3 regions of the Mycolicibacterium tokaiense genome follow, and region 1 is predicted to be linked to each of the others. Evidence: predicted binding sites of a transcription regulator. Region 1 holds the regulator's gene; each other region holds the start of a gene.

The links. The regulator LexA, encoded in region 1, represses DNA repair genes until DNA is damaged. The targets are predictions, from matches to a motif close to CGAACANNTGTTCG.
Region 2: G6N58_RS27790 (HNH endonuclease signature motif containing protein) is a predicted target of LexA. The motif match lies at 8,106-8,119, and genes of this name have one in related genera.
Region 3: G6N58_RS01265 (HNH endonuclease signature motif containing protein) is a predicted target of LexA. The motif match lies at 7,170-7,183, and genes of this name have one in related genera.

What each region holds. Positions count from the first base shown of each region.
Region 1 is NZ_AP022600.1:4,267,471-4,277,164, forward strand. It holds gene G6N58_RS20820 (sunset domain-containing protein) at 1-1,358, shown strand, start outside; gene lexA (transcriptional repressor LexA) at 1,392-2,093, opposite strand; gene G6N58_RS20830 (LysM peptidoglycan-binding domain-containing protein) at 2,389-2,868, shown strand; gene nrdR (transcriptional regulator NrdR) at 2,981-3,445, shown strand; gene G6N58_RS20840 (PhzF family protein) at 3,450-4,154, opposite strand; gene G6N58_RS20845 (alpha/beta fold hydrolase) at 4,210-5,232, opposite strand; gene G6N58_RS20850 (proteasome assembly chaperone family protein) at 5,355-6,350, opposite strand; gene sthA (Si-specific NAD(P)(+) transhydrogenase) at 6,528-7,934, opposite strand; gene G6N58_RS20860 (DUF4192 domain-containing protein) at 8,112-9,221, shown strand; gene G6N58_RS20865 (iron-dependent transcriptional repressor DtxR) at 9,241-9,694, opposite strand, start outside.
Region 2 is NZ_AP022600.1:5,766,866-5,776,559, reverse strand. It holds gene G6N58_RS27840 (SURF1 family cytochrome oxidase biogenesis protein) at 1-153, opposite strand, end outside; gene G6N58_RS27835 (low molecular weight protein-tyrosine-phosphatase) at 150-626, opposite strand; gene G6N58_RS27830 (HAD-IA family hydrolase) at 619-1,344, opposite strand; gene G6N58_RS27825 (Nif3-like dinuclear metal center hexameric protein) at 1,319-2,446, shown strand; gene G6N58_RS27820 (zinc ribbon domain-containing protein) at 2,433-3,152, shown strand; gene G6N58_RS27815 (bifunctional RNase H/acid phosphatase) at 3,149-4,216, shown strand; gene G6N58_RS27810 (helix-turn-helix domain-containing protein) at 4,213-4,785, opposite strand; gene G6N58_RS27805 (NAD(P)/FAD-dependent oxidoreductase) at 4,832-5,776, shown strand; gene G6N58_RS27800 (class I SAM-dependent methyltransferase) at 5,773-6,393, shown strand; gene G6N58_RS31380 (transposase) at 6,479-7,090, opposite strand; partial or broken gene G6N58_RS31375 (IS110 family transposase) at 7,455-7,877, opposite strand; gene G6N58_RS27790 (HNH endonuclease signature motif containing protein) at 8,124-9,503, shown strand; gene G6N58_RS27785 (MFS transporter) at 9,500-9,694, opposite strand, start outside.
Region 3 is NZ_AP022600.1:270,590-280,283, reverse strand. It holds gene G6N58_RS01305 (FAD binding domain-containing protein) at 1-1,093, shown strand, start outside; gene G6N58_RS01300 (cupin domain-containing protein) at 1,125-1,556, shown strand; gene G6N58_RS01295 (maleylpyruvate isomerase N-terminal domain-containing protein) at 1,631-2,302, shown strand; gene G6N58_RS01290 (HIT family protein) at 2,304-2,726, opposite strand; gene G6N58_RS01285 (VOC family protein) at 2,749-3,216, opposite strand; gene G6N58_RS01280 (AraC family transcriptional regulator) at 3,244-4,062, shown strand; gene G6N58_RS01275 (amidase) at 4,077-5,474, shown strand; gene G6N58_RS31290 (transposase) at 5,543-6,154, opposite strand; partial or broken gene G6N58_RS31285 (IS110 family transposase) at 6,519-6,941, opposite strand; gene G6N58_RS01265 (HNH endonuclease signature motif containing protein) at 7,188-8,567, shown strand; gene G6N58_RS01260 (DNA-deoxyinosine glycosylase) at 8,572-9,054, opposite strand; gene G6N58_RS01255 (polysaccharide deacetylase family protein) at 9,051-9,694, opposite strand, start outside.

The DNA of each region.
Region 1 (9,694 bases):
GTGATCTGGGTGTACCGATCGCCGATCAGACCGGCGACGACACCATCACGCAGAACTTCAGCGGTGGCCAGGTCACCTACAACAGCTCGAACAACACGTTCAGCACCCAGCCCCCGGAGCTGGCCGAGCGGCTCTCGGGTCTCGAGTTGGCGCAGCAGCCCGCGCCCAGCGCCACCTCGGCGCAGCCGTCGGCGCAGGACGAATCCGACGCCGAGTCCGGCGGGCAGAACTGGTACCCGTGGGCGATTCTCGGGGTGGCGGTGGTGTTGGTGCTGGCGCTGGCCGGCTTCCTGGTGGCGCGACGCCGCGGCGCCGGTGGCCCCGCGGTTGATCAGACGGGTGGCTACGGTCCGATGCCCGGTGATGACCGGAGCGAGTTCGAGCCGACTGAGTTCGAGCGGAGCGAGTTCGAGCGGGGTGGCCTCGCCGATTCGGGGGACACGCGCGACGACGCGGACCGGGGCCTGTGGGCCACGGCACCATCGGCGCAGACCAGCGGTCCGTCGACTCCCGCGGACCACGATTCCGACGACACCGCGTATCTCGCCGCGCAGCCGCCCTGGGCCAAACGCGAGCCCGGTGCGACGCCCTGGTCCGGCGCTGACGTCCCGTCGGAATCCGGCGCTGAACCGGTGAGCGGGCCGGCGCTGTTCACCCATCACGGCGCCCACGAAGGTGACGACCTCGACGCCGAGGTGGACGAGCAGGATCCCGACGATGTGGATACCGCGCCCACCCGGGTGCAGTCCGATCCCGACGCACCCTCCGGCCGGCACGCCGCCGTGCCCGCCGAGGACTCCCGGCCGCCGTGGTTGACCGACGCGGATTACGAACCGCCGGCGTCGAACTCGTTGTTCGCACCGGTGTACGGCGCCCCGCCACCGCCTGCCGACGGGCCCCTGGCCGAGCACGATCCGCGGGCCTATGGCGGAGACCATGAGCAGAGCGAGCACCAGCAGTACGACCATGGGCAGACCGATTACCCGGATTACCCGGAGTCCGACTACACCGAGCCCGTCGAGGAGACCCCGCAGCCGGAGCACTACGGCCATCCGGGGTACGACCATTCGGAATCGGACCACGGCGCCGAATCCGCCTACGACCCTCAGGATTACGCGCAGCCCGAGGAACTGGGCGCAGGTGCGGCCTCCCCCACGGGCTTCTCGTCGGCACCCCCGGCCATCCATCTTCCGCTGGAGGATCCCGACGAGGCGCCCGAGGGCTATCCCGTCAAAGGCAGCATGCGCACCGGTACTTATCACCCACCAGGCTCGGACTCCTACGAGGTGACGGTGGCCGAGATATGGTTCGCCAGCGAGGAATTGGCCGAGGCCAACGGGTTCACCAAAGCGGAGTGATCGGCCGCAAGATCTGACCCGGCCGAGGCCGGGTCAGATCTTGCGGATGACCGTGACGACTTTGCCCAGGATCGCGGCATCGTTGCCCGGAATCGGGTCGAACGCGGGGTTGTGGGGCATCAGCCACACCTGACCGCTGGTGCGTTTGAAGGTCTTCACCGTGGCTTCACCGTCGATCATCGCTGCGACGATATCGCCGTTGTCGGCCACGTTCTGTTGTCGGACCACCACCCAGTCACCGTCGCAGATGGCAGCGTCCACCATCGACTCGCCGACGACCTTGAGCAAAAACAGCGAGCCCTCACCCACGAGTTCGCGGGGGAGCGGGAAGACGTCCTCCACGGCCTGTTCGGCCAGGATGGGACCACCTGCGGCGATGCGGCCGAGCACCGGGACGAACGTGGGCTCCGGCAGCGCATCCGAACCCGCCACATCGGTGACGACCGCCGCCGCCGCATCGTCGGCTCCCCGGACGTCGACGGCGCGGGGCCGGTTGGGGTCGCGCCGCAGGTAGCCCTTGCGCTCCAGGGTGCGCAGCTGATGCGCCACCGAGGAGGTGGACGTCAGACCGACCGCATCGCCGATCTCGCGGATGCTGGGGGGATAACCCCTGGTGGTCACCGAGGTGCGGATGACCTCGAGGATGGTGCGTTGCCGTTCGGTCAACGACGGGTCTGGAGAAGTGCCGCGCCAGCCGTCCTGCGCGTCTGAGCCTGTGTCCGTGCTGTCACCCATGGCACCGAATGTAATCGCCAGAGCCACCAGAATCAAACATGTGTTCGAGGCGTGTCGCCGATCGCTGCCGTGCATCCCGGCGTGACTGCTGAGGCGGATGAGGCGAACTTTTTTGTCGGTGGGCCGGTTTATCGTTCGGCAACAGATCGATCACATGTTCGGATTCAGGCTTTTCCTTCGAACGTGTGATCGAGTAAATTCGAACACAGGAGCGAACATGGACCAGCTCGACCGCCCTCGTCACACCCGTCCCGGCCGCTCACGTCATCACGTCCCACATTCGAAAGGATCCGCCATGACCATCACCTCGACCCTGCCCCCGCGTCTGCCCCAGCCCGCTCCCGTCGGTGATCCCACCACGCTGCGGTACCGCCCCGCCGGTGAGCAGGCCCGTCGGCGCCCTGCCGAGATCCGCCCGTCCGGTGCTGCGCTGCGGCAGCGCGGCACCGGGGTGCGCGTCTCGCGGGCGCCACACCGCCGCGCCCGCGCCATCACGCCGGTCACCACGGTCGGTCTGGCTCTGCTGGCCGCCATGATCACGGTGTGGCTAGGTGCGGTGGCGGAGTTCGGCCAGGCCATCCAGGGTGGCTCGGCACCGGCGCCGGCCAAGTTGGCCGTCGTGCAGGTGCAGTCCGGGGAGACATTGCAGACTGTGGCCGCCCGCATCGCGCCGGAGGCCCCCATCGGTGAGACGGTGCAGCAGATCCGTGAGCTCAACCGCCTCGAGGGCGCAGCGGTGAACGCCGGGCAGACGCTGATCGCCCCCGTCGGCTGAGACCATGGGTCTGATGGCTGCGGCCACTGCCATGGCGGTGGCTGGCGCGTGCGCGGCGCAGGTACTCTCTGAGGCGGGGGTAACACGTGTCGAATACGGCGAAGGAGCGGTAATGCACTGTCCTTTCTGCCGGCATCCGGATTCGCGTGTGGTGGATTCCCGCGAAACCGATGAGGGTCAAGCCATTCGGAGGCGCCGCTCGTGCCCGGAGTGCGGACGCCGGTTCACCACCGTCGAGACGGCGGTGCTGGCGGTGGTCAAGCGCAGCGGTGTCACCGAGCCCTTCTCCCGCGAGAAGGTGATGCGCGGAGTGCGCCGGGCGTGCCAGGGCCGTCAGGTCGACGACGACGCCCTGAATCTGTTGGCGCAGCAGGTCGAGGACACCATCAGGGCGGCGGGGTCGCCCGAGGTTCCCAGCAACGAGGTCGGTCTGGCCATCCTCGGCCCACTGCGGGACCTCGATGAGGTTGCTTACCTACGATTCGCGTCGGTGTACCGCTCGTTCTCGTCGGCGGATGATTTCGAGCAGGAGATCCGCGCTCTGCGCGAGCACCGCCGGGTGTCCGCGTCCGGCTGACCGGTCAGGGCAGGTGCACCGTGCGAGGGCCATCGTCGACCACGCGTCCTGCGACCTGCACCCAGCCGGTGGGGGACCAGCGGGTTCGGATCTGAGATCCCTTGCCCTGCGTGATGTCCAGGTCGCGGCTCAGATGTTCGGTGATCCGCACCGCGGCAGCGCCGGTGGCCTCGTCCTCGGCGATTCCCAAGTTGTTGGCGAACATTCGCGACCTCAACGCCCCGGCATCTTCGTCGATCCATGTCCACAGATAGTGCTCCACGTCATCGGAGTAGTCCGCGGGGTCGGCGTCGGCCAACGCCTCGACTGACGCGAGCTGGTGGATGAGGAACTCAGGTGCCCATTCGGCGCGAGCGCTGATTCCGGTCAGCCCGTCGTCAGTGTCGACACCGTAGGTCACCTGCACCACCCCGGCCGGCACCTGCAGGGTGTGCACCGCGGTGCCCTGCTCGCGCAGCCACCACGCCGCGCCCACGGTCGGGTGGCCGGCAAAGGGCAGTTCGGTGACCGGCGTGTAGATCCGGACGTGGGCGGAACTGCTGTCCGCCTTCGGCGGATCGACGAATATTGTTTCGCTGTAACCCAATTCGTTGGCCAGCTGCTGGCGTTGCCCCGGGGGTACGGCATCGGCGAGCGCTACTCCCAGGGGGTTTCCGTAATTGCCCGCAGCGTCGGTGAACACCCGCAGCACAGTCACGTCGATACCCATGTACCGACTCTACGTGGCGCAGGCGGGGGTGTTTTCAGCGAGTCCGCCGACGGTGTCAGGTGGCGCTGCGCTCGTCGTGCCCCATCGCGTCCAGTACGGCCACCCTGGTATCGACGGTGCCGGAGATGGAGCGCTCGCGCACCCCGTCGCGCAGCAGCTGGCGTAGCGCAGCCTGGTCGTATTCGGCGGGTTCGGTGGTGTCGATGAAGCGCTGCACCACCTCGACGAAACGATCGGGGTCGTCGTGGAACGGAAAGTGGCCTGACCCGGCAAAGATCTCCAACTCAGAGCCGGGCATCGCGGCGTGTGCCATCCGTGCGTGACTGACCGGGATCACCACATCGCGGTCGCCCCAGATCAGTTGCACCGGAACACTTTCGGTGAGGTAACACCGGTCCAGCATGGTCACCACCTGGCCACGCCAGTCGACCACGGCGCGCAAGGTCCGGGTGAACGCCGATGAGGCGGTCGGTTCGGGCAGGTCCCGCAGGATGCGCAGCACATGGGGCAGCTCACGGCCCAGGGAGGTGTTCCCGAGCAGGCTGCCGGCCACCTTGCCCGCCACCTGCACAGCGGGCAGCACCAGAGGCAACCGCAGCAGCGCCAGCGCTTCCCCGCCCAACGGCAGGGACGCCGCCCGCAGGGCAATGTTGACGTCGTGGGTGACACCGCCTGCCCCCACCAGAATCAGGCGTTCCACCAATTGCGGGAACTGGTAGGCGAACTGCATGGCCACGCCGCCACCGAGGGAGTGCCCCACGACGGTCACCCTCTCGATGTCCAGCACACCCAGCAGGTCGCGCATCCCGTTGGCGTAGGCGGCCACCGAATAGTCGGCGCGCGGTTTGTCTGACTGCCCGTGACCCAGCAGGTCCGGGGCGATCACGGTGAACCGCTGCGCCAGCTTGGCCTGCACGCTGGCCCAGGTGGTCGAGTTGTCGCCGATACCGTGGATCAGCAGCAGCGCCGGGCCGGAACCGGCGATGCGGAACGCCCGCCGGTAGCCGTGGATGGTGCGGAAGTCGAGCGTCGGGGTGACCTCGCGGACGGACCGCAGGTTGGGTTTGCGCTCGCTCATACGGTCACCGAATCACGGCCCGGGCACCGAACTGGAGAGTGGGTCATGTACGCCAACTTCGTCGTCGGGCCCCGTGGCGGCGGTACCGAGGCGGATACCGTCAGCTGACCCGCACCGGCGACTCAGCTGTTCTCGTCGTCTCCAAACGGGTCCGCAGACGGGTCACCGGCCTGTTGGGCCAGGAAACGCTCGAACTCCGCTCCGAGTTCATCGCCGCTGGGGAGGTCCTCGTCCCTGGCGAGCAGAGAGCGGTTCTCCTGTGCGTCGACGAATGCATCGTACTGTCGCTCGAGCGCGGTCACCACCTGGGCGACCTCGCTGCTGCCCTCGACCTGCTCGTCGATCTTGATGCGGATCTCCGCGGCGGCTTCGGTCAGGCGTTCGGTGGGAAGCTGCAGCGAGCTGGACTTCGCCACCTGCTCGACCAGCGCCTTCGCGGCTTCGGGGTAGGCGGTCTGCGCCAGGTAGTGCGGCACGTGCACGGTGAATCCCATGACCTCGTGGCCGTGCTGGGCCAGCCGGTACTCCAGCAGATTGGAGACGCTGCCCGGAACCTGCACCTCGCCCACCCACGGCGTGTGATCGGCGATGAGTTCCTTGTTGTTGGCGTGCGCGGTCATCGTGACCGGGCGGGTGTGGGGCACCGCCATGGGGATGGCGCCCAACCCGATGGTCCGGCGCACCCCGAGACGCTCGGCCAGCAACCGCACCGCGGTGATGAACCGCTCCCACTTCAGGTCGGGCTCCAGGCCGGCGAGCAGCAGGAACGGGGTGCCCACGCTGTCGTGCAGGGCGTAGAGGTTCAGCTCGGGGGTCTCGTAGTGGGTGAAGTGGTCGGTCTTGAACGTCATCAGAGGTCGCCGTGACCGGTAGTCCAGCAACTCGTCGATGGCGAAAGACGCCACCAGTTCGGTGTCCAGCGACTCACGCAGGTGGTCGGCGGCCAGTTTGATGGCGTGCCCGGCATCGGAGAAGCCTTCGAGGGCGTGCACCAGCACCGGTCCGCGGCCGTCGGCAGACGACAGTTGAGGAGCCGGGAATTCCAGCTCGTACATTCCGCTCTCCTCCGGCCGGTAGGCGCGGTCCGAGTCCTGTCCGGGATCGTCGGTGTGAGCCATCTGTTCTCGCCTCCTCGTGCTGCGCAGGACACGCGGTGTACGTCGTGTCCCGCCCATTTTCTCTCAGCCCCGCGTCTGCGTGGCGGCAGCCCCGCCGTCACATCGAACGTCGGGTGGGGCGGCCGGCATTCCTGCGCGTACACAGGAGTACCCAGGCCGGGCCGCAGCAGACAGGTGTCAGCGCCGGAATTCGTGCAGGGCCCGCAGCTTGTTCATCACATCCAGCGCCGCGACCTTGTAGGCCTCCGAGAACGTCGGATAGTTGAAGACCGCGTCGACGAGGTACTCGACGGTGCCGCCGCAGCCCATCACGGCCTGGCCGATGTGCACCATCTCGGTGGCGTTGGTGCCGAAGATGTGGACACCCAGCAGCGTGAGGTCCTCGGTGGAGACCAGCAGTTTCAGCATGCCGTAGGAGTCGCCGGCGATCTGGCCGCGGGCCAGTTCGCGATAACGGGAGACACCGACCTCGTACGGAATGGCGTCCTTGGTCAGGTCCACCTCGGTGGCGCCGACGTAGGAGACCTCGGGAATGGAGTAGATCCCGATGGGCTGGAGCTCGGTCATGGCGTGGGCGGGTTCGTCGAACGCGTGGTAGGCAGCCAGCCGGCCCTGGTCCATCGAGGTGGCCGCCAGAGCCGGGAAACCGATGACATCGCCGACGGCGTAGATGTGGTCGACCTTGGTCTGATAGTTGTCGTCGACGAAAATCCGGCCGCGGTTGTCGGCCTCCAGGCCGGCGTTGTCGAGGTCCAGATGGTCGGTCTGGCCCTGGCGGCCCGCGGAGTACATCACCGTCTCGGCGGGGATCTGCTTGCCGCTGGCCAGCGTGGTGACCGTGCCGGAGGCGCCGACGTCCACCGCTGTCACCTCCTCGCCGAATCGGAAGGTGACAGCCAGGTCGCGTAAGTGGAATTTCAGCGCTTCGATGATCTCGGGGTCGCAGAACTCCAGCATGTTGGCGCGCTTTTCGACCACGGTGACCTTGGTGCCCAGGGCCGCGAACATCGACGCGTACTCGATGCCGATGACACCGGCACCCACCACCACCATCGACGTCGGAATGAACTTCAGATCCAGGATGCCGTCGGAGTCGAGCACCCGTTGCTCGTCGAACTCCACACCGGCCGGCCGGGCCGGCTTCGTGCCCGTGGCGATGACGACGTGGTGGCCGCTGACCGTGACGCGTTCAGCTCGAGAGGGATCCTCGACGCTGATGGTGTGCGGGTCGACGAAGCGGGCGTGCCCGGTGTACAGCTCGATCCGGTTGCGCATCAACTGGTTGCGCACCACATCGATCTCCTTGCCGATCACGTGCTGGGTGCGGGCCAGCAGATCGGCGGGGGTGATCTTCTCCTTGACCCGGTAACTGGCGCCGTACAGTTCGCGCTGGCTCATGCCGGTGAGGTAGACGACGGCCTCGCGCAGCGTCTTCGACGGGATGGTGCCGGTGTTGACGCACACGCCGCCGAGCATGCGGCCCCGTTCGACCACCGCCACCGACTTGCCGAGTTTCGCCGCGGCGATCGCGGCCTTCTGCCCGCCGGGACCCGAACCGATGACCACCAGGTCGTACTCCTGCATCGAACCCATGGCTAGCTGTTTACGCCGGTCACCCATCGTGTGTATGCCGAGCGTGTCAATACCGCGTGAACAATGACTGCAGAGCAGTCATCCACAATCGGTACTTCATCCACAGGCGGGCCCGCGACGGTCGCTGCGACGCACACGGCTGACGGTGCCGCTTGCCAGCGTCGGGGCATGACATCAGCGCACCCGGAACCGCACCCACCGTTCGACCGCTCGCACCTCGACGGCGCTGGCGACCTCACCCTGAACCGGCCTGGAGCTCTGATCGCCGCGTTGCCCGCCCTGCTCGGGTTCGTCCCGGCCGATTCACTGATCCTGGTGTCACTGGACCGGGGGCAGATCGGCGCCGTGCTGCGAGTGGATCTGGAGCCGGAGCCGGCCGAGCGACTCGACGAACTGGTGTCCGTGGCTGCCGCCGCCCAGCCGGACGCCGTGATTGCCGTGATCGTCGACCGCTCCGGGGCGTTGTGTCCCTGCTGCGGCGACCGCCACCGCCGGCTGTGTGCAGCGCTGGCCGACGAACTCGACCACCACGACATCCCCCTGTGGGCCGCTCACGTGGTGGACGTCGTGGCGGTCGGCGGGCGCTGGCACTGTGCCGACGGTTGTGGTGCTCGCGGTCTGGTCGATGATCCGGACACCTCTCCGGTGACCGTGGCGGCGGTGCTGGACGGACGCAGGCTCTACAGCAGCCGGGCCGAGTTGGAGAACCTGATCGCCGCCGACGACAGCGACCGCAGCCGCAGCGTCGCAGCCGCTGTCAGCGCGCTGGAGGCCGGGCAGCGCCACCACGCAGATGACGCACAGAATCGTGACGAGCGGGCCCGCCGCGCCGTAGAGGACACCCTGGCCGCGGCCGGCCGCGTGGCCGCAGGCGAAACGTTGACCGACGCGGAGATCGCGGTGACCGCTCTGGGGTTGACGGAGGTGCGGGCACGGGACACTCTTTACGGCCTGGCGGTGGGGGAGTGTGCGGCGGCGGCCGAGACGTTGTGGTCCACCCTGGCGCGGCTGCTGCCGCGGCACCTGCGGGTGGAGGCCCTGGTGCAGTTGGCCTACTGCGCGTATGCCCGCAGTGACGGACCGCTGGCCGGCCTGTCGCTGGAGGCGGCGTTGCGGATCGACCCCGGCCACCGGATGGCGGCTCTGCTGGACGAAGCTCTGCGCAACGGCATGACGCCGCTGCAGATCCGGGCACTGGCAACCACGGCATACCGGTTGGCCGACAGTCTCGGCGTGGTCCTGCCGACCCGCCTCGAGCGCGGTCGGCAGGCCGGGTGAGCGCCCGTGTCCGGGTGGCTCAGACCTTCTCGACCTTCACGGCGTGGGCCATCTCGTGCGGCAACTCGACCTGCTCGTGGCCGGGAATCACGATGGTGACGCCACCGTGCGGGTTGGTCTCGACCGTCACGCGGGCATTCGGCACCACGCCGGCCTCCTTGAGGCGGCCGATCAGTCCGACATCGCCCTGGACGTGCTCGGTCAATTGCCGCACCACGACGGCCACCGGCGAGCCCGCAGGCAGTTCGGTCAGCCGCACCAGGTTCTGCTCCTCGGCTTCCAGCTCGCCGCCGATACCGAGCTCGGCCAGTCCGGGGATGGGGTTGCCGAACGGGGAGACGGTGGGGTTGTCCAGCACCGCCACCAGCCGGCGCTCGACGTCCTCGCTCATCACGTGTTCCCAGCGGCAGGCCTCGGCGTGCACTTCTTCCCAGGGCAGGCCGATCACGTCGACCAGCAGCCGCTCGGCCAGC
Region 2 (9,694 bases), 1.5 Mb from region 1:
GGCGGCGTTGATCTGGCTGTTCTCGCGGGAGGTCTTGGTGTTCTTGCCCAGCTGCCACGGCGCCAGCACGGTGAAGCAGAGGTAGGCGAACGCGCCCACCACCACCGCCATGGCCAGCCACTGCGGCTTGAACACGAAGGCCCAGCGCTTCATCGCAGCGCCTCGTCCACCCACTCGTGCAGCCCGGGCAAGGACGCATCGATCACAGTGAAGACCTCCTCGAAATCGGAGTGGTCGCCGTAGTACGGGTCTTCCACGTCGAGGGCGTGCGCGCCGGAGCGGGGATCGAACGAGCGCAGCATCCGCAGCCGGTCCTTCTCGACGCCGAGGTCGGTGAGGATGCGCAGGTGGTTGCGGCCCAGGGCGACCACCATGTCGGCCGACAGGTGGTCGTCGTCGAGTTGGGCGGCGATGTGCTGGGTGGGGTAACCGTGCTCGCGCAGCACGCGGTTGGCGCGCCGGTCGGCGCCCTCGCCGACATGCCATGCCCCGGTGCCCGCGCTGGTGACGCGAACCCGGTCGGTCAGGCCCCGTTCGGCAATCTGGTGCGCGAACATCTTCTCCGCCATGGGGGAGCGGCAGATGTTGCCGGAGCACACGAACGTCACATGCAGCGGGTCAGGCACGCAGTGCCTCCCGCAGCTCGGAGATGTCGGACACCCGCCGTGCACCCAGAGCGGCGTCGATCACATCCGCACGCCCGTAACCCCAGCCCACCACCACGGTGGTGATGCCGTGAACGGCGGCGCCCTCCACGTCGTGGAGCCGGTCGCCGACCATCACCACCCGTTCGGGCAGCGGCGCCAGTTGCGCCAGGGCGTGGGCCACCACGTCGGCCTTGTGTTCGCGGGCACCGTCGGCGCCGGCGATCACCTCGAAGTAGCCGGCCAACCCGAAGTGCTCGAGGATGCGCCGGGCGGTCTTCTCGTTCTTCGACGTGGCCACCGCCAACCGCACCCCGGCGGCGCGCAGATCCGCCAGCAGGTCCTCGACACCGTCGAAGACGCTGTTCATCGACCAGCCGCGGGTGGTGTAGTCGGCCCGGTAAGCGGTCAGCGCCGCGGCGGCCTGGTCACCGAGCAGACGCTGCAGCGTCAGCGCCATCGGCGGGCCGACGATCCGGCCGGCCAGATCACCCCGCGGAACGTCGGCCCCCACCGCCGCCAGGGCGTGGCGGAAGCTGGCCACGATGCCCTCGGCGGAATCGGTGAGCGTGCCGTCGAGGTCGAACAGCACGAGCTCTGGCGTCGAGACGGGTTCCGGGGGTTGTGCCACGCTGCCATTGTCCCTGATGCCGCGACCACTACTGTTTCTGAGTGTGAGTGCGCGCGTGGGTGAGGTCATCGAGGTGCTCGATGCTGCCTACCCCCGCCACCTTGCGCATTCGTGGGACTCCGTGGGCCTGGTCTGCGGTGACCCCGACGAGACGGTGACCTCGGCGACAGTGACGGTCGACGTCACCGCGGCCGTGGTCGCAGACTCACCCGCCGGGGGCTTCCTGCTGGCGCATCACCCCCTGCTGCTGCGCGGGGTGGACACCGTGTCCGCCGACACCCCCAAGGGTGCCCTGGTGCACCGCCTGCTGCGGGCCGGGTCGGCGCTGTTCACCGCGCACACCAACGCCGACGCCGCCGCGCCCGGGGTGTCGGATGCGCTGGCCGACGCGCTGGGGCTGACGGTCACCCGCGTGCTCGACCCCGAGTCGGCCGCGGAGCTGGACAAGTGGGTGACGTTCGTTCCCGTCGAGCACACCGACGCGGTGCGCGCGGCGCTGTTCGACGCCGGCGCCGGCCGGATCGGTGACTACTCCCAGTGCAGCTGGTCGGTGACGGGCGCCGGACAGTTCCTGCCGGGCGCGGCCGCCACTCCGATGATCGGTGCCCCCGGCGCCCTGGAGCGGGTGGTCGAGGACCGGGTGGAGGTGATCGCGCCGGCACGCCTGCGTACCCGGGTGCTGGCCGCGCTGCGGGCGGCGCATCCTTACGAGGAGCCGGCGTTCGACGTGCTGGCGCTGGCGCCGCTGCCGTCGGACGTGGGGATTGGGCGGGTGGCGGCACTGCCCGAGCCCGAACCGCTCTCGGCGTTCGTGGCACGGGTGCGACGACGGCTGCCGGCCACCTCCTGGGGCGTGCGCGCCTCGGGTGACCCCGAAGCGCTGATCTCGCGGGTGGCGCTGTGCGGCGGGGCCGGTGACTCGCTGCTGGATGCGGTGGACAACGCCGGGGTGCAGGCCTACGTGACCGCCGACCTGCGACACCACCCGGCCGACGAGTACCGGCGGGGTTCGCCGGTGGCGCTTGTCGACGTAGCGCACTGGGCCAGTGAACAGCCCTGGTGCCACCAGGCTGCGGCCCTGTTGACCAGCCACTTCGGTGGCCGACTGCCGGTGCGGGTCAGTGAGATCCGCACCGACCCGTGGAATGTGGAGAGTGATGAAAGCCGATAGCGCGCAACAGCGTCTGCTGCTGGAACTGACCGAGCTGGACGCCGATCTGAGCCGGATCGCGCACCGCGCCAAGACTTTGGCCGAGCAGAAGCGCCTCGATGAGCTTCAGGCCGAGCAGCGTGCCGCTGCTGACCGGGTGGCCGTGCTGCAGATCTCCGTCGACGACCTCGACGGACAGGCAGCCCGCTTGGAGACCGAGATCGACGGGGTGCGCCAGCGAGAAGACCGCGACCGCTCACTGATGGACTCGGGATCGGTGAATCCCAAACAGCTCTCCGAGCTCCAGCACGAACTCGAGACCCTGGAGCGGCGGCAGGCGTCGCTGGAGGACTCGCTGCTGGAGGTGATGGAGCGCCGCGAGGAGTTGGTGGCCCAGCAGTCCGGTGAGCAGGAGCAGATCGACCGACTGGGGGCCGACGTCGCGCACGCGCTGTCCGACCGCGATGCTGCGCTGGCCGAGATCGAGCAGAGCCGCACGGTGGCCGGCCAGCGCCGAATCGCGTTGGTGGACAGCCTCGATGCGGAGTTGGTGGCGCTCTACCAGAAGGCGGGAGCCGGGGTGCTGCAGGGCCGCCGGTGTGGCGCCTGCCGAATCGAGATCGACCGTGGCGAGTCTGCGCGTATTGCCGCCGCCGCCGAGGACGATGTGGTGCGGTGCCCGGAGTGTGGTGCAATTCTGTTGCGCAGTAAGGGTTTCGGTTCGTGAAAGTTCTGGTCGAGGCCGACGGGGGATCGCGGGGTAACCCGGGCCCGGCGGGGTACGGCGCGGTCGTTTTCTCCGCCGATCGCGGGGCGGTGTTGGCGGAGGCCAAGCAGTCGATCGGCACGGCCACCAACAATGTCGCCGAGTACCGCGGCCTCATCGCGGGGTTGACCGAGGCGCTGGCAGCGGGGGCCTCCGAGGCGGCGGTCGCCATGGACTCCAAGCTGGTGGTGGAGCAGATGTCGGGCCGGTGGAAGGTCAAGAACCCCGATCTGGCTGTGCTGTTCGAGCAGGCCCAGGAGTTGGCCCGGCAGTTCGACGCCATCAGTTACCGGTGGATTCCGCGTGCGCAGAACTCGCACGCCGACCGTCTGGCCAACGAGGCGATGGACGCCGCAGCAACGACCGAATCGGTGGAAGTGGCCACCAATCCGGCGGGGTGGACCGGTGCCCGCGGTGCGCCGACGCGGATGCTGCTGCTACGCCACGGTCAGACCGAACTCTCGGTGGAGCGGCGCTACTCCGGGCGCGGCAATCCGCCGCTGACCGAGCTGGGCCAGCGTCAGGCGAGCGCTGCCGCGGCGCATATCGGTGGCATCGACGGGATTTCGGCGGTGTACACCTCACCGTTGCAGCGCGCGTACGACACCGCGGCCGCAGCCGCCAAGGTGCTGGGGCTCGACGTGACCGTGGACGACGATCTGATCGAAACCGACTTCGGTGGGTGGGAGGGGCTCACGTTCTCGGAGGCCTCGACATCGGATCCCGAGCTGCACGGGCGATGGTTACGCGATACCAGCGTCGACCCACCGGGTGGTGAGAGCTTCGACACTGTTGCCCGCCGAATCCGCCAGGCCCGCAACCGAATCCTGACCGAGCATGCCGGTGAGACGGTGTTGGTGGTCTCGCACGTGACGCCCATCAAGACGATGCTGCGGATGGCGCTCGACGCCGGCCCCGGCATTCTCTACCGGTTGCACCTGGACCTGGCCTCGTTGTCGATCGCCGAGTTCTACCCCGACGGCGGGGCGTCGGTGCGGCTGGTGAACCAGACCTCGCACCTCTAAGTGTGCAGGTGCAGTCGCTCGCCTTGGGCGCCGAAGATCATGATGGCCTCGACGGGCTCGTCGACCGCACCGAACCAGTGCGGTGTCCACGTGGTGAACTCCACGGCCTCACCGGGTTCGATGGTGAAGTCCCGGTCACCCAGGATCAGCCGCATCTTGCCGGACAGCACATACATCCAGTCCTGACCTTCATGGACTGGGAACTCCGATGGCGGGGTGTTGCGCTGGGGGTCGACGCGGATCTTGAACGCATGCAGTCCGCCTGCCGGGCCGTGGCGGGTGAGCGGCCAGAAGGTCACCTGGTTGTGGGTCTGCGAGGCGCCCCGCACCCGCGGGTCCGGTAACTCGGGTTCGCGCAGCAGGTCGTCGGTGCTCACCGAGAGCGCGGCCGCCAGGCGGGGAAGGTGGTCGAGTGCCAGGCGCCGCTTGCCGGATTCCAGCCGGCTCAACGTCGAGACGTCGATCTGAGCGCGGCGGGACACGTCGTCCAAGGTCAGGCCCTGGCGGACCCGCAGTTCCCGGAGCCGACGGCGCACCAGGGCATCCACATCCGGTTCTTTTGCCTCCATGGCAAATCACCTTGGCATTTTTGTCCTGCGTGGGCAAGCTCGAGTCATGGATGTTGATTGTGTGATCGTCGGCGGCGGGGCTGCCGGACTGAGCGCCGCACTGGTGCTGGGCCGGGCCCGCCGCCGGGTGGTGGTGGTAGACGCCGGCCGGCAGAGCAACCGGGCGGCCCACGGGATCGGCGGGTTGCTGGGCCACGACGGGCGAGCGCCGGCGCAGTTGTACGAAGACGGCCGCGCGGAGTTGACGGCTTACCCCACGGTGGAGGTGCGGGACGGGACCGTGGTGGACGCCACTGCCGTGGCCGGCGGGTTCGTGACGCGGCTGGACGACGGCGCCGAGATCAGCACCCGCACCGTGCTGCTGGCCACCGGCATGGACTATCGGCCCGCCGACCTGCCCGGCGCTGCGGAGCTGTGGGGTGACTCGGTGTTCCACTGCCCGTTCTGCCACGGCTGGGAGGTCCGCGACCGGCCGCTGGCGGTGTGCGCCAACGGCGATCGCGCCGTGCACATGGCCCTGCTGCTGCGCGGCTGGAGCGACGACGTGGTGCTGCTGACCAATGGCCGCGCCGAACTGGATGCCGCACAACAGGTTCTGCTCTCGGCGGCCAAGGTGTCCGTGGACGAACGCCGGATCGTGCGCCTCGACGGCGCGGACGGACGCTTGAAGGCGGTGGTGTTCGATGACGACGAGCGCCTGCTGCGGGGTGGGCTGCTGGTGTCGACCACCCTGCACCAGCGCTCGGCGCTGGCGCAGCAGCTGGGCGTGGAGTTCACTGAGCCGGGTCCCGCTGTTGTGGACGCGGTGAAGGTGGACGCGTTCTGCCGCACCAGTATTCCCGGCGTCTTCGCCGCCGGCGACGTGAGCACCCAGATGCCGCAGGTGGCCGCCGCAGTGGCCGCAGGGGCACTGGCCGGCGCAGCGATCATGCAGACACTGATGTCCGAAGACGTCGGACTTCCGATACCCCCACGAGGAGACGCACGATGAACAGTGCCGAGACACAGGAACTCTGGAACACCATGTACCGCGAGTCGGCCCGACGCTGGAGCGGCGCGGCCAATGTGCGGCTGGTCGAGGTGGCGGACGCGCTGCCGCCGGGGCGGGCGCTGGACCTGGGTTGCGGCGAAGGCGGTGACGCCAAGTGGCTGGCCTCGCGGGACTGGCAGGTCACGGCCGTGGACATCTCCGATGAGGCGCTGCGGCGGGCTGCCGAGGATGCCGGAGAGTTGGCTTCTCGCATCGACTTCCAGCACCATGACCTGACCCGCAGCTTCCCCGACGGCGAGTTCGACCTGGTGTCCGCGCAGTTCCTGCAGTCGCCGGTGGAGTGGGACCGCTACACGCTGCTGCGGCGTGCCGCAGCAGCCGTTGCGCCCGGCGGGCTGTTCCTGCTCGTCGATCATTGTGAGGCGCCGCCCTGGTCGGGGCACCGCCACCAGGATCACCACTTCGCTTCGGTGCAGGAGGTGCTGGCCGGATTGGCGCTGCCGGAGTCCGACTGGGAGGTGGTGCGCGCCGAGGCGGCGATGCGCGACGCCACCGGGCCCGATGGGCAGCAGGCCCGGATCGCTGACAATGTGATGGTGCTGCGGCGCCGGGGCTGAGCGCGGCAGGGATCGAAAACACCTGTACCACTTGAGTATCGCGTGTAACATCACGCGGATTTTTGAGTTCCTAAGCGATGTCAAGTCATGAGGCGGCTTCTAGACTGTGGTTGACGGGCCGGTGGATTGGAGCGCTTGGCGACTCCTGTTGTCCCCGGCCCGTCCTTCCTTTGAGTCGCTGTGTGCGGCGGGTGTCGGCGGCCTTGACTCGAATCTTCTGGTCGACGCGGTGGTGGGCGGTGACCAATTTTCGGCCTTCGTCAGCGTGGATGGGTCGGCCGTCGATATCCCGCATTTTGTAGGGCTGACCTGTGCGGAGGCAGGTGGCGATACGGGTCAGCAGTATGGTGGCGATGTGGCAGAGCGCTGAGTCATGATGACGCTCGGTTTGCATGAGCCGTTTGTACTTGGCGGCCAACTGGGGATCGGTCTTGCGGGCATGATCGGCGGCGGCGAAGAGCGCTTCCCGCAGCAGCGGATCGCCGGCCTTGGTCAATCCGGTCTGTTGATGGGTTTGCCCGGACTGGTTGAGCTTGGGAATCAGCCCGGAGTAGGCGCGGATGGCAGCTAACGAGTGGAATCGGTGGGGTCCCGAGACGGCCGGCGATGACGGCGCCAATGATCGGACCGACGCCGGGCGCGGAGGCGATGATGCCGTTGGGGTCGGCTTCGGCGTAGAGGTTGGCGGCTCGTTCATCGAGGTCGTCGATTTGTTCGGTCAACGCAAGGGCTTGTTCGGCTTCTACGGCGATATCGGCGGCCAACTCGGCGAAATCGATGCGCGCGTCGTCGCCAGAGCCCCACAGCTGCAACGATTCCCGAGCTGCAGCGAGGATCGCGGTGGCGTAGGTTTCACGCCAGGCGCCGCGGGAGTGGCGGATCAGGAATCGGGTCAGCCGTGCATGTCCGAGGCGGATCACTGTGTTGGGATCGGCGTAGCGGGCCAGCAGTTCTAGGGCGGTCTTGCCGAATCGGGCACTCAAGGCGTCGTACCAGGCCGGGCCGAGCAACTCCAGTTGGGCATCGAGGCGTTGAAAGACCGCGGTGCGGCGTTTGACGATGGATGATCGGATTTTGACGATCCGGCGCAGTGGCTCAGCCGGGCCGCCGCCGGTGTGATCGCGCAATCCTTCGGGGTGCAGGAGTGGCAGCCGGGCCAGCATTTTGGAGTCGAGGTGGTCGTTTTTGGCGTGTTTGGAGTAATAGGCTCGTAGATCGGCAGATTGCGTCGTGGGAACCATGGACACTCGTGCACCTCGGTGGCGGAACCACGATGCCAACGGCGCCCAGGCGTTGCGGGTGGGTTCCATGATGATGCGTACGGTGTCGCGCTTCTTTAGTCCGCAAGCGGTCCAGAGCTTCTCGAGTTCATCGGGGCGAGTGAAGAATCGCCGACCTGTCCAGACGAAGGTCCCGTCAGGGCGCGCCAGGGACGCTTGATGAGCAGCCCTGCAGGCGACATCAATGCCTAGGATCAGTTCCATGCCATGTCCTTTCGATCAAGTGGGTGGTTAACCTGCGATCGAGGCTGGCATAGCCCAGACATTCCATAAGCAGGAGTCCAACCATCAGTCGGCTCCAAGTTCCCGAACAGGGACACCAGAATCGCGCAGGTTGTGCCGCGACAGCCACTCAGAAATCAGGAATCCCAGAAGGTTCCAGTCGGTAGCCTGGCTGTCCGCGAGCACTCACTCAATCTAAATGTCGGTGGTCGCCTATATGTTCGAGGCATGGGCAGATCGGCAGTCGCAGACCGAGAGGCGATGCTGGCTGCCCTGGCGCAGATCGAAGAACTGACCGCCCGGATGAATCGGCTGTCCATCGACGCGTTCTCCGATGCCGAGTTGTTGAATGTGCAGCAGCGCCGCGAAGCCGTGCACCGCGCGCAGCCGGTGCTCGATCATCGGGTGTATCAGCGGATCACGTCTCAGAGTTCACCGGTGGCCTTGGGTGCCAAGAATTACGCGGCAGTGCTGTCGCAGCGGCTGCGGATCTCCACCTCGGAGGCGCGCCGCCGGTTGGATGAGGCGGCGTTGTTGGGGCCGCGGACCTCGCTGACCGGTGAACCGCTGGCACCCTCCATGCCGACGTTCGCGCGCGGTCAGGCGCAGGGGTTGATCGGCGCCGAGCACATCAAGCATCTGCGGTGGTTCTTCAGCAAGCTGCCGTTGGCGGTGGATTTTCAGACCCGGGCCAACGCCGAGGCCAAGTTGGCCCAGCATGCCTGTGAGCTGGGGCCTGAGGCGTTCCGCACAGCCGCAGCGCACATGCTCTATCTGCTGAACCAGGACGGGGAGCTCTCCGATGAGGACCGTCAAGCCCTGGCCTACATCCGGGTCGGCAAGCAACGCCCCGACGGGATGCGGCCCTTCGAAGGCTTGTTGACCCCGGAGGCCTGGGCGACTCTGGAGCCGTTGCTGGAGCGCAACGCCGCCCCGGGGATGTGCAACCCGGCTGATGAGAACCCCTGCCTTGACGGTGAACCCACAGAAGAGCAGATACGCAACGACACCCGCACCACGGGCAAGCGGAATCACGACGCGCTGCTGGCGTTGTGCCAACGCCTGCTCACCACGCAGCCGACGGGGACCGTCAACGGATTACCGGCGAACGTGGTGATCACGGTGAGTCTGACCGATCTGGAGAAGGGCACCGGCCACGGGCTGACCGCCGGCGGCACGCTGCTGCCGATCGCCGATGTGCTGAAGTTCGCCGCCCACTCCCGCCCATGGCTGGCGCTGTTCGACGGCAAAGGGCTACCGCTGCATCTGGGCCGGGCCCGCCGGACCGCCACCCTCGCCCAGCGGTTGATGCTGCTCGCGAAGCACCGGGGCTGCACGATGCCCGGCTGCACCGCCAGCGCCTACCGTTCCCAGGTGCATCACGCCAATCAGGATTGGAAGGACGGTGGGCGCACCGACATCGAGGACCTGACGTTGGCGTGCGGGCCGAACAATCGGATGGTGGAGACCACCGGATGGACCACAAGAAACCGCCCCGAGGATGGTGTCACCGAGTGGATCCCGCCGCCACACCTCGACTGCGGCCAGTCCCGCACCAACAACCTCCACCACCCGGAACGGATCATCGACCCCGGCGACGACCCTTAACCCGCAGTGCGCGCCAGGCTGCGCCGGCCACTGCGAATTACGGCCGCCAGCGCCAGCGCGCTGATCAACGCCAGTGCCGCGACGCTGATCCACACGGGCCGGTAGCCCCACTGCGAGGCCACCTGCGCCACTACCAGCGGGCCCAGGAACGATCCGGTGGCAAAGCCCGTCATCAGGGTTCCGGTGGCGCG
Region 3 (9,694 bases), 4.0 Mb from region 1:
CGTCTACGAGCGCACCCCCACCAGCCTCGACGGTCGCGGCGGCGGGATCGTCCTGCAGCCCGACACCATCCGCTGGTTCGCCGAATGCAGTACCCAGCATCCCGAACAGGTCAGCACCTCAACGCATTACGTGCAGTACCTGGACTCCGACAACACCATCCTGCACCGCGACAACGCACCCTGGAGCTACACCTCGTGGGGCACCTTCTACCGGGCGCTGCTCGCCGACTTCGGCACCGAGCACTACCACCTGGGGGAGTACGCCGCCGGGTTCGAGGAGGACGACCGCGGTGTGGAGGTGCGCTTCGCCTCCGGGCTGCGGGAACGGGCCGACCTGGTGGTCTTCGCCGACGGCATCACCTCGCCGAGCCGGCGCAAGATCTCCCCGGAGTCCGAACTCGAATACTCCGGCTACGTCGGTTGGCGCGGCACCGTGCTCGAAAAGGACGTCTCGCCGGAGACATTCGAACTCCTGCACGACGCGATCTCCTACAGCGTGGCTCCGCACACCCACATCAACGTCTACCCGATCCCGTCCAACGAGGGCGGTTTGGCCGTCGGTGAGCGGCTGCTGAACTACGTCTGGTACCGCAACGTGGCCGAAGGACACGAGCTCGACGAGCTGATGACCGACAAGCGGGGCTTCGCCGCCAAGGTGTCCCTGCACCCGGGTGCGGTCCAGGACCGGTTCGTCGACGAGATGCGCTCAGCAGCAATCGCACTGCTGGCGCCGGCGGCCGCCGAGGTGGTGGTGCGCACCGAGCAGCCCTACCTGCAGGCGGTCTACGACGCCGGGACCAGCCGGATGGCGATGGGCCGGGTGGCGCTGATCGGTGATGCGGCCAGCGCGGCTCGCCCGCACGCCGCGGCGGGCACCGCCAAGGCCGCCGCCAATGCCTGGGCGCTGTTCGATGCCCTGGCCGAGGCCGACGACATCGCCGACGCCCTGGCCAAATGGGAGCCGGGGCAGCTGGAACTCGGGCAGCGGCTGCTGCAGCGGGTCAAGGCGATGGGCACCCGGTCGCAGTTCGACTGCACGTGGACCCCCGGCGATCCCGACCTGCGCTTCGGCCTCTACGCCCCCGGCAAGTAGCGATTTCGCCCACAACACAAGGAGAACCAACATGACCACCGAATACCTCACTGATGCCCCGCTGGCCGGCGTGCTGGTCGCCCAGAACTTCGAGGGCTGGAGCGACGAGCTGAAAGCCGAGTTCGAGACGTATGCCTACGATGGGCACGTCGGGTCCCGGCTGCTGTCGCAGAACGAACGGGTGCGGGTCTGGGAGATCCGGCTGGCGCCGGGGCAGCGGTTCCACACCCACCGGCACGTGCTGGACTACTTCTGGACCGCGGTGAACGCCGGCCGCAGCCGCCAGCACACCTCCGACGGCACCACGCGCGAGGTGTCCTACAACGCCGGCGAGACCCGGCACTTCTCCTTCGCCGCGGGAGAGTTCCTGCTGCATGACATCGAGAACGTGGGCACCGAGGAGTTGGTGTTCACCACCGTCGAGCACCTGGATTCGGCCAACCCCGCGCTACCGCTGGGCTGAACTGTCCGGATCTCGACGATGGTTGGCAGTTTTGCCCATCGTCTCCAGCGGCCGGTGGCTCGACAATACGACCCGTGCTCTCCACCGACGCCCTGGCCGAGGCGACGCGCCGGTTCGCCACCATCCTCGACACCTCCGACCTGGGCGCCGCGGTGCCGTCCTGTCCGTCGTGGACCGTCGACGACCTGGTCCGCCACCTCGGCGGTATCCACAGCTGGGCGGCCGGGCGGGTGGGCGCCGACACCGGTGACGGGACGCCGGCCGGTGCCGGCGTACCGCGGGAGTCGTTGCGGCAGTGGTATTCCGAGCAGGCCGAGAATCTGGTGGAGACCCTGATGGCGGCCGGTCCGGACGCCCCGGCCTGGGTGTTCGGACCGGTGTCCGGACCCGGGAACGTCGCGTTCTGGATCCGGCGCCAGATGCACGAGACAGTGGTGCACACCTGGGATCTGCTGTCGGCGCAGGGTATCGACGACAACCTGGACCCGGCGCTGGCGTGGGACGGCGTGGCCGAGGTGGCTGAGGTGTTCTATCCGCGCCAGGTGGCGCTCGGCCGGACGCCGCCGTTGCCGGCCGCCCTGCGGCTGGAGGCGACCGACCTCGACAGACCCGCGGTCACCGTCGGGCACGGCGACCAGGTCACCCTCGCCCTCCCGGCCGCTGACCTGCTGCTCACGCTGTGGCACCGGCGACAGGCGCCCGAGGGCCCGGCAGCGGCGTTACTGGCCGGCGCGTTGACGCCGTGAATCAGGGCAGTCGCGCCAGCGCATCCCGCAGGATGCGGCCGGTGCCCTCCCGGTCGGGGTCCTTGCGCACCACCAGTCCCTTGGCGAAAGACAGTTTGTCGCCGTCGAGACGGGGCGCCACGTGCAGATGGATGTGGAACACCGTCTGGAACGCGGCCTTGCCGTCATTGATCACGATGTTGTTGCCGTCGGCGGCCAACTCCGAGTGGCGCGCGGCCTGCCCGATCCGCTGACCCACCCTCACCAGCCCGGCGACCGTGTCGGCCGGAGTGTCGGTGAGGTCGACGCTGTGGGTCTTGGGGACCACCAGGGTGTGGCCGCGGACGATCGGCCGGATGTCGAGAAACGCCAGGTAGTCGTCGTCCTCGTAGACCCGGATGGCGTCGGCCGCACCGGCGACGATGGCGCAGAACACACAAGACATCCCGCCACGGTAGCGAAGCCCCTCAGAGGTTCTCGGCCGACCACTCGGCCAGCCGGCGCTCGCGCTCCTGCGCGCTGACCTCTTCGACGCGGGTCATCACCGCCCACCGCTGCCCGAACGGGTCCACCAGCGATGCGTAGCGGTCGCCGGTGGCAAAGGTCGAGAGCGGTTCGCGGATGGTGGCGCCGGCAGCTTCGGCGCGGGTCACCACAGCGTCGGCATCGGTGCAGTACAGCACGATCGAATGGCTGCTGGTGTCGGCCGCCGGGGCTGCGGCCAGACCGAACTGCGGGTTGGGGTCCGACAGTTGCAGCCGGCCGTGACCGAAGTCGAGTTCGGCGTGGGCGATCAGGCCGTCCGGGGTGTCCATCTTCTCCAGGAGCTGTGCTCCGAACACCGAGGTGTAGAAGTCGATCGCGGCGGCAGCGCCGTCGACCACGATGAAGGGGGTCAGGCTGGTGTAGCCGTCGGGGATCGGTGACACGCTCATGCGGTCCAGTGTTTCTAGAATCGGTGCGTGACGGCTTGGAAAAACGCGCCGCAACTCGGGATCGTCGGGCGGGCGCACTCCGCAGATGCCTTCGAACTGTCCCGGTGGGCGCCGTCGACCGCAGCCGCCGAGTACGTAGAGCACTTCTGGTCGGTGCGCTGGGACCTGCCACCCGGGCAGGAGCACCACAGCACCGTCATCTCCTTTCCCGCCATGCACCTGACCCACGAGTGGGGCACCGACGGGCCGCGGCACGGCCACCCGCTACCGAACACCCTGGCCCACGGGGTGGTGGCCAGCGTCTTCCGGACAACGCTGCACGGTCGCGGCACCGTGGTGGGGGCCCGGTTCCATCCCGGCGGATTCGCGGCGCGCTTCGATCACGACGCCTCGGCGTACACCGGGCAGACGGTGCCGGTTGGGGACCTGTTCGGGGCGCCGCTGCGGATTGAGGACGATCGTGATTGTGCCGCAACACAACTCGATGACGCGATCAGCTCTCACCGAGGTCAGCCGGATCCCACCTACCGGGCTCTGCGCACCCTGCTCGACGGCATCCGCGACGATGCCGACGTCCGCCGGGTCGAGCAGGTGGCCGCCCGGGCGCCGTGGAGTGCGCGCACCACACAGAAGGTGTTCAAACGGTATGTCGGGGTGCCGATGAAGTGGGTGCTCTGCCGCTACCGGTTGCAGCGGGCGGCGCTGGACATCGAAACCCACCCGGGCATCGACCTGGCCGAGCTGGCCGTGCGTCACGGCTGGTACGACCAGGCGCATTTCAGCAACGATTTCCGGTCTATGCTGGGTTGCGCCCCAGGCGAATACGCAGCGGTGCACGGCGCCTGAGCTACGCTGCGCCGATGGACAACATCGAGTTGGCCTTCGCCGGGGCCGCCGAGCAGGCACGCATGCTGGCCACGGGAGCCGTCACCGCGCCGAAGCTGGCCGAGCTCTACCTGGACCGGATCAACCGGCTCGACCCTGAGTTGCGGGCATACCGCACGGTGTTCGCCGACCAGGCTCGGGCCGAGGCCGCGGCGGCCCAGGAGCGCCTCGACGCGGGGGAGCGACTCCCGTTGCTGGGCGTACCGATCGCCATCAAGGACGACGTCGATGTCGCCGGAGCCACCACAACCTACGGCAGCAACGCCCACGGGCCGGCACCCACCCGCGACGCCGAGGTGGTGCGACTGCTGCGTGATGCGGGTGCGGTGATCCTGGGCAAGACCGCCGTGCCAGAGATGATGATCTGGCCGTTCACCGAGACCATCGCCTACGGCGCCACCCACAACCCATGGGACCTGGCCCGAACCCCCGGTGGCAGCAGCGGTGGCAGTGCGGCCGCTGTGGCCGCGGGGCTGGCACCCATCGCGCTGGGCTCCGACGGGGCGGGTTCGATTCGCATCCCGTCGACGTGGTGCGGTTTGTACGGTCTCAAACCGCAGCGCGACCGCGTGCCGCTGGCCCCGCACGACGACGCTTGGTGCGGCATGTCGGTCTACGGGCCCCTGGCCCATACGGTGGAGGACGCCGCGCTGTTCCTCGACGTCACGTGCGACAAGGCGATGCCCGGCCCCCAGGGTGGTTTTGTGCGAGCGGCGTCGCGACCGCCCAATCGGTTGCGAATCGCGTTGAGCGTCAACGTTCCTCCGCTGGTGACCGCGCACCGCGACGCCGAACAGCGCGCCGCGGTCCATCAGGCCGGCGCGCTGCTGCGCGAACTCGGCCACAACGTCATCGTCCGGGAGATCGACTACCCGAAGACCGGCGTGTACGGACACGTGCTGCCGCGGTACTTCCGCGGCATCTACGACGACGTGCGCACCCTCCCGCACGCCGAGCGGCTCGACTCCCGTACCCGCGGTATGGCGCGGATCGGCCGGATGATCTCCGATGCCCGTCTCGCGAAAATCCGTGCGGCCGAAGCAGATTTTTCCGCGCGGGTGTTGTCGATCTTCGACGACGTTGACGTGGTGATCACCCCCGGTACTGCGACCGGGCCGTCCCGGGTGGGTGCCTATCGCCGCCTCGGTGCGGTGTCGACGCTGTCGCTGGTCGCCGCGCGTACGCCGTACCAGGCTGCGTTCAACGCGACGGGGCAGCCTGCTGCGGTGGTGCCGTGGGGGCTCGACCGCCACGGCCTGCCGCTATCCATCCAGTTGGTGGGCCGCCCCTACGACGAGGCCACCTTGCTGGCCTTGTCCGCCGAGATCGAGGCCGACCGACCGTGGGCCGACCGTCGCCCGCCAGTCAGCTGAATCCCTTGTGCCACTTGGTTATCTGACGTCACATCGCGCCGATCTTTGAGTTCCTAAGCGATGTCAAGTCATGAGGCGGCTTCTAGACTGTGGTTGACGGGCCGGTGGATTGGAGCGCTTGGCGACTCCTGTTGTCCCCGGCCCGTCCTTCCTTTGAGTCGCTGTGTGCGGCGGGTGTCGGCGGCCTTGACTCGAATCTTCTGGTCGACGCGGTGGTGGGCGGTGACCAATTTTCGGCCTTCGTCAGCGTGGATGGGTCGGCCGTCGATATCCCGCATTTTGTAGGGCTGACCTGTGCGGAGGCAGGTGGCGATACGGGTCAGCAGTATGGTGGCGATGTGGCAGAGCGCTGAGTCATGATGACGCTCGGTTTGCATGAGCCGTTTGTACTTGGCGGCCAACTGGGGATCGGTCTTGCGGGCATGATCGGCGGCGGCGAAGAGCGCTTCCCGCAGCAGCGGATCGCCGGCCTTGGTCAATCCGGTCTGTTGATGGGTTTGCCCGGACTGGTTGAGCTTGGGAATCAGCCCGGAGTAGGCGCGGATGGCAGCTAACGAGTGGAATCGGTGGGGTCCCGAGACGGCCGGCGATGACGGCGCCAATGATCGGACCGACGCCGGGCGCGGAGGCGATGATGCCGTTGGGGTCGGCTTCGGCGTAGAGGTTGGCGGCTCGTTCATCGAGGTCGTCGATTTGTTCGGTCAACGCAAGGGCTTGTTCGGCTTCTACGGCGATATCGGCGGCCAACTCGGCGAAATCGATGCGCGCGTCGTCGCCAGAGCCCCACAGCTGCAACGATTCCCGAGCTGCAGCGAGGATCGCGGTGGCGTAGGTTTCACGCCAGGCGCCGCGGGAGTGGCGGATCAGGAATCGGGTCAGCCGTGCATGTCCGAGGCGGATCACTGTGTTGGGATCGGCGTAGCGGGCCAGCAGTTCTAGGGCGGTCTTGCCGAATCGGGCACTCAAGGCGTCGTACCAGGCCGGGCCGAGCAACTCCAGTTGGGCATCGAGGCGTTGAAAGACCGCGGTGCGGCGTTTGACGATGGATGATCGGATTTTGACGATCCGGCGCAGTGGCTCAGCCGGGCCGCCGCCGGTGTGATCGCGCAATCCTTCGGGGTGCAGGAGTGGCAGCCGGGCCAGCATTTTGGAGTCGAGGTGGTCGTTTTTGGCGTGTTTGGAGTAATAGGCTCGTAGATCGGCAGATTGCGTCGTGGGAACCATGGACACTCGTGCACCTCGGTGGCGGAACCACGATGCCAACGGCGCCCAGGCGTTGCGGGTGGGTTCCATGATGATGCGTACGGTGTCGCGCTTCTTTAGTCCGCAAGCGGTCCAGAGCTTCTCGAGTTCATCGGGGCGAGTGAAGAATCGCCGACCTGTCCAGACGAAGGTCCCGTCAGGGCGCGCCAGGGACGCTTGATGAGCAGCCCTGCAGGCGACATCAATGCCTAGGATCAGTTCCATGCCATGTCCTTTCGATCAAGTGGGTGGTTAACCTGCGATCGAGGCTGGCATAGCCCAGACATTCCATAAGCAGGAGTCCAACCATCAGTCGGCTCCAAGTTCCCGAACAGGGACACCAGAATCGCGCAGGTTGTGCCGCGACAGCCACTCAGAAATCAGGAATCCCAGAAGGTTCCAGTCGGTAGCCTGGCTGTCCGCGAGCACTCACTCAATCTAAATGTCGGTGGTCGCCCGTATGTTCGAGGCATGGGCAGATCGGCAGTCGCAGACCGGGAGGCGATGCTGGCTGCCCTGGCGCAGATCGAAGAGCTGACCGCCCGGATGAATCGGTTGTCGATCGACGCGTTCTCCGATGCCGAGTTGTTGGCGCTGCAGCAGCGCCGTGAAGCCATCACCCGCGCGCAGCCGGTGTTCGATCATCGGGTGTATCAGCGGATCACGTCTCAGAGTTCACCGGTGGCCTTGGGTGCGAAGAGTTACGCGGCGGTGTTGTCGCAGCGGTTGCGGATCTCCAGCTCGGAGGCGCGCCGCCGGTTGGATGAGGCGGCGTTGTTGGGGCCGCGGACCTCGCTGACCGGTGAGCCGATGTCACCCTCGATGCCGGGGTTTGCGCGCGGTCAGGCGCAGGGGTTGATCGGCGCCGAGCACATCAAGCATCTGCGGTGGTTTTTCCGTGAGCTGCCCGGCTTCGTGGACTTTCAGACCCGGGAGAACGCCGAGGCCCAGTTGGCCCAGCATGCCTGCGAACTCGGCCCCGAAGCGTTCCGGACAGCCGCAGCGCAGATGCTGTATCTGCTGAACCAGGACGGGGAGCTCTCCGATGAAGACCGTCAAGCCCTGGCCTATATCCGGGTGGGTAAGCAGCGCCCGGACGGGATGCGCCCGTTCGAAGGGTTGTTGACGCCGGAGGCGTGGGCGACTCTGGAGCCGTTGCTGGAGCGCAACGCCGCCCCGGGGATGTGCAACCCGGCTGATGAGAATCCCTGCCTCGAGGGTGAACCCACCGAAGAGCAGATACGCAACGACACCCGCACCGCCGGCAAACGGAACCACGATGCGCTGCTGGCTCTGTGCCAACGCTTGCTCACCACGCAGCCGACCGGGACCATCAACGGCCTGCCCGCGAACGTGGTCATCACCGTGAGTCTGACCGATCTGGAGAAGGGCACCGGCCACGGGTTGACTGCCGGCGGCACGAGGCTGCCGATCGCCGATGTGCTGAAGTTCGCCGCCCACTCCCGGCCGTGGCTGGCGCTGTTCGACGGGAAAGGCCTGCCCCTGCACCTGGGCCGCGCCAAGAGGACCGCCACCCTCGCCCAGCGCCTGATGCTGCTGGCCAAACACCGCGGCTGCACCATGCCCGGCTGCACCGCCAGCGCCTACCGTTCCCAGGTGCATCACGCCAACCAGGACTGGAAGGACGGCGGGCGCACCGACATCGAGGACCTGACGTTGGCGTGCGGGCCGAACAATCGGATGGTGGAGACCACCGGCTGGACCACCCGCAACCGCCCAGACGACGGTGTGACGGAGTGGATACCGCCGCCACACCTCGACTGCGGTCAGTCCCGCACCAACAACCTGCACCACCCGGAACGGATCATCGACCCCGGCGATGACCCATAGGTGGTCACTGCAACGCCTCCCGCCACGCCGCCAGCTTCTGCGCGACGGGCATGGTGTGCGCCGGGCTGGTCGAAGGCAACCGAATGAACCGGCGCGCGTCGTCGAATCCGACCAGCCTGCGGTAGTTGGCCTCTGCCGCTCCGCCGGTGAAGAACACCCGGGTGATGGTGGGATACTCGCGGTAGAACGCACCGAAGTCGTTGGCCACCATACTGTCCGGCTCCACGGCTGAGTCCAGGCTGCCGGCGCGTCGGCAGAACCGCAGCACGTCCCACACCGCCACGCCGTGGTTGATCAGGGCGGCCGTCCGCTCCGGATATGGCGCTGACGCGGAGAACCCGTACAGCGCACCGGTGATGGTCCAGAAGGCGTTGCGCGGATTGCCGTAGTACTGCTGATGCGCCAGCGACAGCACACTCGGCGCGTTGCCCAGGAACAACACGGTGGGTGCACCGCCGACGATGGGCGGCAGGCCTTGCACATTCATCGGCCCAGCAGTTCGCTGACCGTCACGAAGTCATAGCCGTCAGCGCGCAGTCGCTCGATGATCTGCGGCACCGCAGCCCGTGACGGCGCCCGGGAGTCCGCCATCACATGGAGCAGGATGATCGACCCGGGGCGTACCGAACCCACCGTCTCGTCGACAATCGTTGCAGTGTCAGGGTTTCCGGCGGAATCGGGCTCGACATCCCACGTGATGCTGACGCGATCATGCTCGGCCAGATACCGCGGCAGCGTCCACAACTTCTTGCAGAACGGCGGACGGAAGGTGACCGGACCTTGGTAGCCGGTTCGCGCGATCGCCGCATCGGTGCGCTCTATCTCGTCGGCGACAGTCGTCGGTGACACCAGCACCATCCGCCGGTGTGTGTAGGTGTGATTGCCGATGTCGTGCCCGGCCTCCGCGATCGCCCTGCCCTCGGCGGGATGCCGGTCCAAGTCGGCGCCGTTGAGGTAGAAGGTCGCCGGCACCTTCGCAGCCGCCAGCATGTCCAGCACCTCCGGCGCGTGTGCACTCGGGCCGTCGTCGAACGTCAGGGCCACCACCTTGTCGGTCGTGTCTACGCGGGATACCAACTCGCCGGCCAACTGGACCGTGCGCGCATTCATCACCACGTAGCCGGCCA